DNA from 3 places in the Bacillus sp. m3-13 genome. Region 1 is predicted to be linked to each of the others. Evidence: riboswitches for the same ligand, from Rfam matches in the RefSeq annotation. Region 1 holds a riboswitch; each other region holds the start of a gene.
The links. Region 1 has a riboswitch for S-adenosylmethionine ahead of M313_RS23365 (methionine biosynthesis PLP-dependent protein). Riboswitches for the same ligand answer to the same signal wherever they lie in the genome.

Region 2: linked by a shared signal. The riboswitch ahead of M313_RS0105460 (O-acetylhomoserine aminocarboxypropyltransferase/cysteine synthase family protein) and the one ahead of M313_RS23365 (methionine biosynthesis PLP-dependent protein) in region 1 are both predicted to bind S-adenosylmethionine.
Region 3: linked by a shared signal. The riboswitch ahead of M313_RS24900 (YezD family protein) and the one ahead of M313_RS23365 (methionine biosynthesis PLP-dependent protein) in region 1 are both predicted to bind S-adenosylmethionine.

What each region holds. Positions count from the first base shown of each region.
Region 1 covers NZ_ACPC01000019.1:66,589-69,867, forward strand. The annotation lists gene metC (cystathionine beta-lyase) at 1-777, opposite strand, end outside; partial or broken gene M313_RS23365 (methionine biosynthesis PLP-dependent protein) at 774-1,891, opposite strand; SAM riboswitch class I at 2,019-2,139, opposite strand; gene cydD (thiol reductant ABC exporter subunit CydD) at 2,421-3,279, shown strand, end outside.
Region 2 covers NZ_ACPC01000012.1:126,506-129,784, forward strand. The annotation lists gene M313_RS0105455 (ATP-dependent Clp protease ATP-binding subunit) at 1-1,148, opposite strand, end outside; SAM riboswitch class I at 1,470-1,583, shown strand; gene M313_RS0105460 (O-acetylhomoserine aminocarboxypropyltransferase/cysteine synthase family protein) at 1,655-2,974, shown strand; gene metX (homoserine O-acetyltransferase MetX) at 2,991-3,279, shown strand, end outside.
Region 3 covers NZ_ACPC01000008.1:45,871-49,149, reverse strand. The annotation lists gene cysP (sulfate permease) at 1-679, opposite strand, end outside; gene M313_RS0101880 (phosphoadenylyl-sulfate reductase) at 710-1,426, opposite strand; gene M313_RS24900 (YezD family protein) at 1,548-1,709, opposite strand; SAM riboswitch class I at 1,768-1,872, opposite strand; gene M313_RS0101870 (hypothetical protein) at 1,994-2,506, opposite strand; gene M313_RS0101865 (diacylglycerol kinase) at 2,665-3,279, opposite strand, start outside.

The DNA.
Region 1 (3,279 bases):
ATAAGCGGACTTTTGGGACTGCTCCAGCCTTACATGTAACGTTTTGAGCCCTCTTAGGACGAGCCATGCATCTTGGACACCAAGCACCGCGCCGAAGGAATTTTGCAAAAAGGCTAAACGGTCGGCAAGCACAGGATCCTTTGCCACCGCAAGCCCTGCCACGACATCACTGTGTCCGGACAGGAACTTCGTTGCGCTGTGCAGAACAAGGTCGGCACCAAGCTCCAGCGGCTTTTGCAAGGAAGGCGTCAAGAAGGTGTTGTCGACGAAAGTCCAAGATCCGATTGATTTGGCGAGAGTAGCCACAGCCGTGATGTCCGTTACTTTTAACAATGGATTGGATGGTGTTTCTACATAAAGCAATTTAGTGTTGGCCTGGATGGCTGCTTTCACTTTTTCCAAATCTGTCATATCTACAAACGTATGCTCCACACCGTAACGGGTAAGTACCTCAGAAACCATCCGGTAAGTGCCGCCGTATACGTCTTCTGAAATCAATACGTGATCACCTTGTGAAAGAAGAAGGAAAGCAGTCGAGATCGCAGCCATTCCAGATGAAAAAGCAAAGCCTCGCGTTCCTTCTTCTAAGTGGGCAATTGTTTCTTCGAGTGCTTCCCGGGTCGGATTGGCAGAGCGTCCATAGTCATATTTGCCAAAGGAATCGATATCAGGCTGATGAAAAGTGGATGCGTGTTGTATGGGCACGCTCACCGCACCATTGCTTTTATCAAACTTATGGCGGTTGTGTAACAACTTCGTTTGAAAAGAATGGCTCATGATAGGACCTCCTTTTGGATGGAAGCAGCTTTCAGCGCCGCCTCTAAATCTTGAATCAAGTCTTCTGCGTCTTCAATGCCGACCGAAAAGCGTAACAATCTGTTGCATACACCGGTCTCTATGCGGATTTTTTCGGGAATGTCCGCATGCGTTTGCGTGGCAGGATAGGTGATGAAGCTTTCCACGCCGCCAAGGCTTTCGGCAAACGTAATAAGGTTCAAGTTTTGAAGTAGCGGATTGACCCATGCCTCGTCTTGGATGCGGAAGGAGAGCATGCCGCCTCTTCCCGGATAAAGTACATCTGTGATGGAATCATGCTGAGCTAAGTATGTCGCAATTCGCTGCGCATTCTTTTCATGCCGTTCCATGCGAAGGGACAAGGTTTTCATGCCGCGGATCAACAGCCAGGAGTCGAATGGGCTGAGAACCGCACCTGCTGCATTATGGTGAAGCGAAAGGGATTCACAAAGCTCCACGCCTTTTGCGACAATCAGTCCTGCCAGCACATCATTATGCCCGCCAAGATACTTGGTCGCACTGTGAATGACGATGTCCGCACCTAATTTTATGGGATTTAATAGAACAGGAGTGTAGAACGTATTATCACAGATCAGTAGAAGTCCGTGCGCTTTCGCGAGCTCCGAGACTGCTTCTAAGTCTGTTTCTACCATCAGGGGGTTAGTTGGAGTCTCCACAAAGATAGCCTGCGTTTGGGAAGTAATAGCTTTTTCGATTTCTGAAAGGTCGGTTGTGTCCACATAGCTACAACACAGTCCCCTATTTTTTATAGCCTTCTTCAAAAAGGCGGTACGTGCCGCCGTACAAGTCCTTACAGACGATAAGGTGATCTCCGGACTTGAAAAGGGATAGGATGGTCAATATCGCCGCCATGCCGGAGCTGCAGGCAAACCCTTGGTCGCCGCTCTCAAGGTCTGCAATTGCTTTTTCCAACACATGGCGTGTGGGATTGCCGGTTCTTGTATAGTCGTATCCTGTTGACTGCCCAATACCTTCGTGTCGATAGGCAGTGGAAAAATAAAACAGGCGGATTGACCGTTCCAGTGGCAGTTTCTGAGCGATTTCCGATTTGTGCAAGCTTTTGTTTCCGTTTTATACATGAATGGGCCTCCTATATGGTAAGTGACAATCGTTTCTTCCAGAGGGCAGGGGCTTTAATGCTTTATCGGAATAAAAAGAAAAAGCCTTCTATAAGAAGAAGACTTTTATCGAAAAGTTCATTCTTCTCATCTCTGCAAGCATCACAGCTTGCTGGAATTAGCACCTTTTCAACGTCCATTCTAACGGGCGCTGCTGGTTGCTGAGGTGTCTTCGGGCCATTCCCTCAACCTCTCTGGATAAGAAAGTTCACTATTTAATTATCTGAACAATTTAATTATTTTACTAATTTACAACAGGTGGGTGTGAAATGCAATGTTTTTTTCTGGATGAATTAATTTTATGCGGTGAAGGAGTGGGGTAGAAGTGAAGTAGTAGAAGAATTTTTTTGTCATAAAATGGTCAATCCCGAAAGAGGAAATTCAATGAAGCATGTTATATAATGTTAACTATAAAGTATGTGAAACTTTTCACTAACTAAACTATACAATCCGATTTTCATTAATAGAAAAGAGGGATTTAACATAATGACTGATTTAAATACGATCGCTAAATCACATAGAGGCACAAGGATGACGCTGATCTTGATTGCCATCCTGACAGGGGCAACGGTTATCGGGCAGGCGTATTTTTTCGTCACCATCGTGGATCGAGTCTTCCTAAAGGGCCACACTTTTCAAGAAATACTGCCATTCCTGGGTGGCCTCCTGGTAGTATTGGCTGCACGAGCGGGGTTGACCTATTGGAGCGGCATTACTGGAGTGAAGCTTGCTGCAAAAGTAAAGAGAGATTTCCGGATTGCGTTGCTCAAGAAATTTTCCAACAGTCCGGTTCAAGCTTCCCTTAAGGGGCAGTCCGGTCAAAAGGTGAGCGTGATGATGGATGCGGTGGATGAGATTGACCCGTATTTCAGCAGATATGTGCCACAGGTCATTCAATCGAGCATCATCCCGATCATGATCTTAATCGCGGCATTCAGCCAGCATGTGAATACAGGTTTGATTATACTAATCACGGCGCCGTTCATTCCCATTTTCATGATTGTGGTAGGCTTGAAAACAAAGAAAAAATCAGAAGAGCAGATGGATAAACTGAATGCTTTTTCCGGAACGTTTCTTGATACGTTGCAAGGGCTCACGACGTTAAAGCTTTTCGGTCGCTCAGCAAAGCAGCAAGAAACAATTGAAAACAGCAGTTTAAGCTTCCGTGATGCAACGATGGAAGTGTTGCGAATAGCATTTCTGTCTTCGTTAATGCTGGAATTCATTTCGATGCTTGCTATTGGTTTGATCGCACTTGAAGTAGGCTTGCAGCTTGTTGTTTTTAAAAATGTTACGTTCTTTACTGCTTTCTTTGTATTGGTATTGGCACCTGAGTTCTACCTGT
Region 2 (3,279 bases), on a different contig from region 1:
ACCTGACCACGCACAGCATCCGTTTGATCGTTGGAATTTCTTTTTTCTTCAAGCTCTTCCTCTTCGTCTCTTAATTTGGCAGCAGTTTCGTAATCCTCCTTCGATAATGCGGCCTTTTTTTCTTCCTCAATTTGAGTCAGACGAGCATCAATCTGCTCCAAGTCAATCGTATTTAGCGTTAGATTTTTTCTAGAACCTGCTTCATCTAAAAGATCGATTGCTTTGTCTGGTAGGAAACGATCTTGAATGTAGCGGTGTGATAATTCTACGCATGCCTTAATGGCATCTTCAGAATAAGAAACTTGGTGATATTCCTCATATTTTGATTGAATACCTTTGATGATTTTTAATGCCTCATCCGTAGAAGGCTCTTTCACGGTTACCGGCTGAAAACGGCGTTCAAGTGCGGCATCCTTTTCAATTTGACGGTATTCTTTTAAAGTCGTTGCCCCGACCAATTGGAGTTCGCCACGTGCCAATGCAGGTTTTAAAATGTTACCAGCATCCATAGAACCTTCTGCAGATCCGGCACCAACTATAAGGTGAAGTTCATCTACGAATAATATGACGTTCTTTCTTTTTTGTAGTTCTGCAATTACTAGTTTAAGGCGTTCTTCAAATTGACCGCGAATACCTGTGTTTGCGACAAGGGAGGCTACATCAAGCAAATAAATTTCCTTGTTTTTTAATTTGGAAGGGACATCGCCTTCAACAATTTTCAAAGCTAGTCCTTCCACGATGGCAGTTTTACCTACACCTGGTTCCCCGATCAAAACAGGGTTGTTTTTATTTCTTCTATTTAGAATTTCAATTACACGTTTAATTTCTTTATCACGGCCAATAACAGGATCAATAAGCCCTGTTTTGGCAATGTTGGTTATATTTTTACCTAGCTCTTCAAGAATGCTTCCACCTTTTTTGCTTCCTATTGGTGGGTTTTGCGCTTTCCCGTTTATGTGGCCTTCCTCATTAGGGGAGCCATTTCCAAAAGGGAAGTCAGAGAAAAAACCGTTTGGAGTCGGTGATGTCATTTGTGCTCTTACTTCCTCAAAGCAGGAAGAGCATAAGACAAGTTGTGTCTGCTCGTTATTAGAGCGAAATTTAAATTGAATGGTTGCGTTATTTACTTCACATTTTTGACATTTCATCATTCTGCTACCTCCTCATATTGGTGTGAGATGCTCCATTGTTTTGAAAGGGAAACATGTCACCTTTGATAAAAGTTTGACTTATTTTGACCTTTGTAGGTTGTATGGATATTATACTTTGACCTTTTTTGACTTTCAAGTAGTTTGCTTTCAGGAATTTAGTGGAAGCAGAAAGTTATGTTGAAAAGTTCAGAATATTGTATTGACTTTTGTGCTTTCCAGTTGCTATAATTGCAAAAAGTTTTAGTAATAATTATTTCTCCTTAGAAATATCGTAGATTATATAACTATTATGTTTTAACGTATTAACCAACTAAATAACTCTTATCCAGAGTGACTGAGGGATCAGGCCCGATGAAGTCCGGCAACCTTCAAGAATTTAATTTCTTGAGTTGGTGCTAATTCCTGCAGGCGAAGTAGCCTGAGAGATAAGAGGAGGATTTTTAAACCTCTTCTTAGGAAGGGGTTTTTATTTTGTTGAAAATAGAAAATTGGAGGAATGTAGGATGACAAAACCAAATTATGATGTGGAAACAGTATTATTGCACGGAGGACAAACGCCAGACCCGACAACAGGTTCAAGGGCAGTCCCTATTTATCAAACAACCTCCTATGTTTTTGACAACACGGATCACGCTCAAAATCTTTTCGCGTTAAATGAATTTGGCAATATATATACAAGAATCATGAATCCGACTGTAGATGTGTTAGAAAAAAGACTGGCTCTTTTAGAAGGAGGGGCAGCTGCTGTTGCGACAAGCTCTGGAATGTCAGCAATAGCGTTTGCCATTTTAAATATTGCGCATGCTGGAGATGAAATTGTTGCAGCGGAAAATTTATATGGGGGCACCTATAATCTTTTTGCTGTAACACTGCCTAAGTATGGAATTAAGGTGAAATTCGTAGATGCAACAGACCCTGAGAATTTCCGCAATGCCATTACACCGAAAACGAAAGCGATATTCGGTGAGATTATTGGAAACCCGAGCTTACGCGTACTGGATGTAGAGGCAGTAGCAAAGGTCGCTCATGATAACTATATTCCGTTGATCATTGACAACACCTTTGCTTCCCCTTACCTTTGCAATCCTATCAAGTGGGGAGCAGACATCGTTGTTCACTCTGCCACTAAATGGATTGGCGGACATGGAACAACCATTGGCGGTGTAGTGGTGGATGGGGGGAACTTTAACTGGGACCATCCAAACTTCCCTGGATTCACAGAGCCGGATGAGAGCTACAACGGAATCAAGTATGCACAGACTTTTGGGAATCTTGCATTCGCTGTTAAGCTAAGAGTCCAACTATTAAGAGACTTTGGAGCGTGCTTAAGTCCTCAGAATGCATTCTTACTTTTACAGGGACTTGAAACCTTGCATTTACGAGTGGAAAAGCATAACGAGAATGCCTTGGAATTAGCAAAGTACCTAGAAGACCACCCTGCAGTAGAGTGGGTATCATATCCTGGACTACCAAATCACCCGGCACATACACTTGCCAGAAAATATTTGGGTAAAGGTAATGGATCCATTGTAAACTTCGGAATTGAAGGTGGGAGAGATGCAGGGAGAAAGGCGATTGACAGCATTAAACTTTGGTCCCATGTGGCAAATGTAGGGGATGCAAAATCTTTGATTATTCACCCGGCTTCCACCACACATCAGCAGCTATCTGGTGACGACTTAATCAAGTCCGGTGTAACGGAAGATCTGATTCGCTTATCTGTCGGAATTGAATCACTAAAGGATCTGAAACATGATTTAGATCAAGCACTTTTCGTTGCTACCGGAAAATCCAAACAAGCTGCAGTCAGTCAAAACATATAGAAATGAGTGGGCATTTGTGAGCTGTCAAACGGAACATACCAATAAGGTATCGATCGGAACGCTGCTTTTAGAAAACGGAAAAAAACTCCCTGATGTGGAGATAGCATATGAAAGAAAAGGAAATCCAACGGGTGAAGTGATTGTCATATGCCATGCTCTATCAGGAAATCAGGTTTCTGTCGGTTCAAAAGAAAACCCTGGTTGGTGGAATGAATTTATCGGACCTGATTTATATATCGACACGAACAGGTACCACGTTATTACGTTGAATGTTCTTGGCGGTTGTAGTGGCAGTACAGGGCCGA
Region 3 (3,279 bases), on a different contig from region 1:
TTTCCATGACGCGATGGCCGAGCAGCAGTGCGCCTAAAGCCACAAACAAACCTCCCCAGAGAATTCCCTGGCCGGTGCTCATGATGCCGGCTCCAACAAGCGGTCCCACCGCATTTGCGACATTGTTCATACCAGCGGAAAATGCTTCGAACACTCCCATCACCACGACCAACACCGACAAGATCGGAACAGCGCGAGAAGATTTCACCCATCGATCGATCAGGCTATTTTTCAGCACCCACGTAGCACCAATTGCTAGCAAAAATGCGATAACCGGGGTCAGCAGCCAGAATGAAACAATCCAGGCAAGCTTTCCGACAAACACGGATTGATAGACAATTCCGGCACCGACCACTGCACCGACTATTACTTCACTGGTGGAAAGCGGGATGCCAAATACATTGGCTAAAAATAAAGACAGGGCCGCAGATGCAATCACGATCAGGGCAATGGCCACCGTAAAGGTACTTTGCGGGACAATGCCGCTTCCCATCGTCTTAACGACTTCGGCACCGCCGAGCCACGCCCCAAAGAACACCGCAATCCCGCATAGTACCAAGGCCACATTCCTTTTAACAACTCCTGCACCATAGGCAATTCCCATGGATGCTGCCGCACCGCTCGCCCCGATATTCATGGCGAAAAATAGACCAACGATGACAGCTATGATAACTAACATGTTTTTTCCTCCTCCACTTCACAACCAGCCTTAATTTGTATGCAGGCCGCACTCCGTCTTCCCGCTACCCGCCCAGCGGCCAGCACGGGAATCACCTTCCACACCGACTGCCTGGGTACAGGGAAAACAGCCGATGCTTGGATAGCCATGATCGTGGAGCTCGTTATACGGAAGTCCCCGGCTTCGAATATGATTCCAAACATCTTCCCATGTCCAGTGGATGAGCGGACAAATCTTGATGTTTTGAAATTTGTCATCTTGGTTGAGGAAATTCGTGCCTGCACGCGTTGGTGACTGCTCCCTTCTCAGGCCGGAGATCCAGGCCATTCTCGGCAAGACTGCTTCTCTTAATGGCTCGACCTTGCGGATTTGACAGCACTGTCCGGGATTTCTTTTCCAAAGAGCCGTGCCATGCGCTGCAGCTTGCTCATCCAAGGTGAGCGCAGGTTTCCTCTTTTCAATCTGTAAAGTTGGGTATCTACTTTCTATCTGTTCAATGACCTTGTAGGTTTCTGGAAAATGCAAGTCGGTATCTAAAAAAACAATTTGTGCATCAGGCTTTACCTCTTGAATTAGGTCGATCAGCACCACTGCCTCGGCCCCAAAGCTTGAGGCATAAATGATTTCATTGGATTCATAAGTTCCAAACGCCCATTCCAAAACAGCTTTGGCCCCTTTTGAGTCATCATCAACCACAAAGGTGGACGAGATCTCCTCCCAGTTTTCGTACGTTATTTTCTGCGTCATGGTGTAACGGCTCCTTTCTTTTCCAACGAAAAGAGGCAGCCCCTTTACCGGTGCTGGCTGGTTGTTCCAAGCCAAGCATCATGTAAAGTGACCGCCTCCAGTTTGTCTGGTCAGCGAGTATTTATTTTTTTTGAAGGCGAACCTTCTCGTTTCTTTCTATTTGAATGACTTTTCCATCCTGTACGACTAGGGTGATAGATCCAAATTTGATTGACTGCAGCATTCTTTCCAAGTGGGTCACAACATCTTCCCATTCTGACTTTGCCAGTTGGCTCGCCTCCATTTCACCAAATAAAAAACGCCTCTCCCATTATGGAAAAGGCGCATCGTATGTATACTGCACCTTATCTTCCAAAATGGGTATCCATTTTGCTGGAATTGGCACCTTGCTGTTCGCAGGTTGCCGGGCTTCAACGGGCCAGTCCCTCAGCCGCTCTAGATAAGCGTCGATTCATTTGTTGTTTTTGATAAAATTAATCCTACCATACTTATATGAATTGTCAACAATGTTATTGACTGTTTTTTTAGATTTTTTTATTTTTAGGAAGTTGGTCCTAGTAAGCTACTTCATTCCCCAATCTTTGTAAGCTTGGTTTCCGAATCAATGATTGCCGCTTGATAGTAATCCCCCGCCGCCGTTTCAAAAAGAACACCTTGGACGGTTTCTTCTTGTTCTTCAAGTTTCACCATATCCACCTTTGATAAGCCGTTTGGATCAAACGTCACTTTCCCTTCTAACTTAAATTGACCTTTCCCTATTTCCTCTGCCAATTCAATTTCATGGTCAAGCATACGCTCCTCTAACCAGCCTGCAAGCAAGGGCTCCACCGTATCTTCCGCTATTTTCAGGCTGTCATTATATGTAAGAATCATGGAGTAGCGCACATATTGCACGGTTTCCAACTCATTTCCACCCATGCCGACAGAAGTGGAGGAAATGGTGAATTCAGGGTCCGGATCTGTTTGTGCGAACATATTACAACCGGCTAACAAGATGGTGAGTCCACACAAAACGACTAGACTTTTCAAGCTACCCTTCCTAAAAATCCCCTTAGACTTCATTCTTTTTTTCCTAACCACTACTAACCCCTCCTAGCATTTCCATTTTATTCAACATTAACATGTTTTTCCTTGCGTATGTTGCAATAAAATAAAAATGATGCGAGATTCCTATGGAGAAGTGATCCCGCATAATTTTCAAAAAAATAAGCAGCGGCTTTCTCCTCCGCTGCTTATTACTATTCGCATTTAGCCATTTCTACTTTTTTACGCTTTTCGGTTACAAGGACATCTAGATGACGGTAAAGGTTGACGAATTCGCCTGGAAGCAGTCCACCGTACTCCCCGTCTAGATTTAGTTGCATCTTCTCTTGTGTGTTTACTTTTACCCTGTTCGCCTTCGTATAGATGACTAAATCATCTTTCACATGATCTCCGCGCAATGCCATGGAAGCAATACGGATGAAGTCTGCGATGTTTGCTTTTTTAAGGATAATCATATCAAACATGCCGTCGTTCATGCAGGAGTCTGGCGCAAGCTTTTCGAAACCGCCTACTGAATTCGATAATGAAACTAAGAACAACATGATTTCGCCTTCAAAGATTTTTCCGTCGTATTCGATCGTTACGTTTGTGGGGCGAATAGATGGAAGCATTTCAATTCCTTTAAGGTAGTAGGCAAGTTGGCCAAGCATGGTCTTCATTTTGATTGGTACTTCATATGATAGCTCGGTCATTTTTCCGCCACCGGCAATGTTCATGAAGTACTGTTCATTGGCTTTTCCGATATCCACTGGCATCGGAACGCCTTCTGCTATGACATCGACACAAGCTAAAATATCATCACGTGGCAG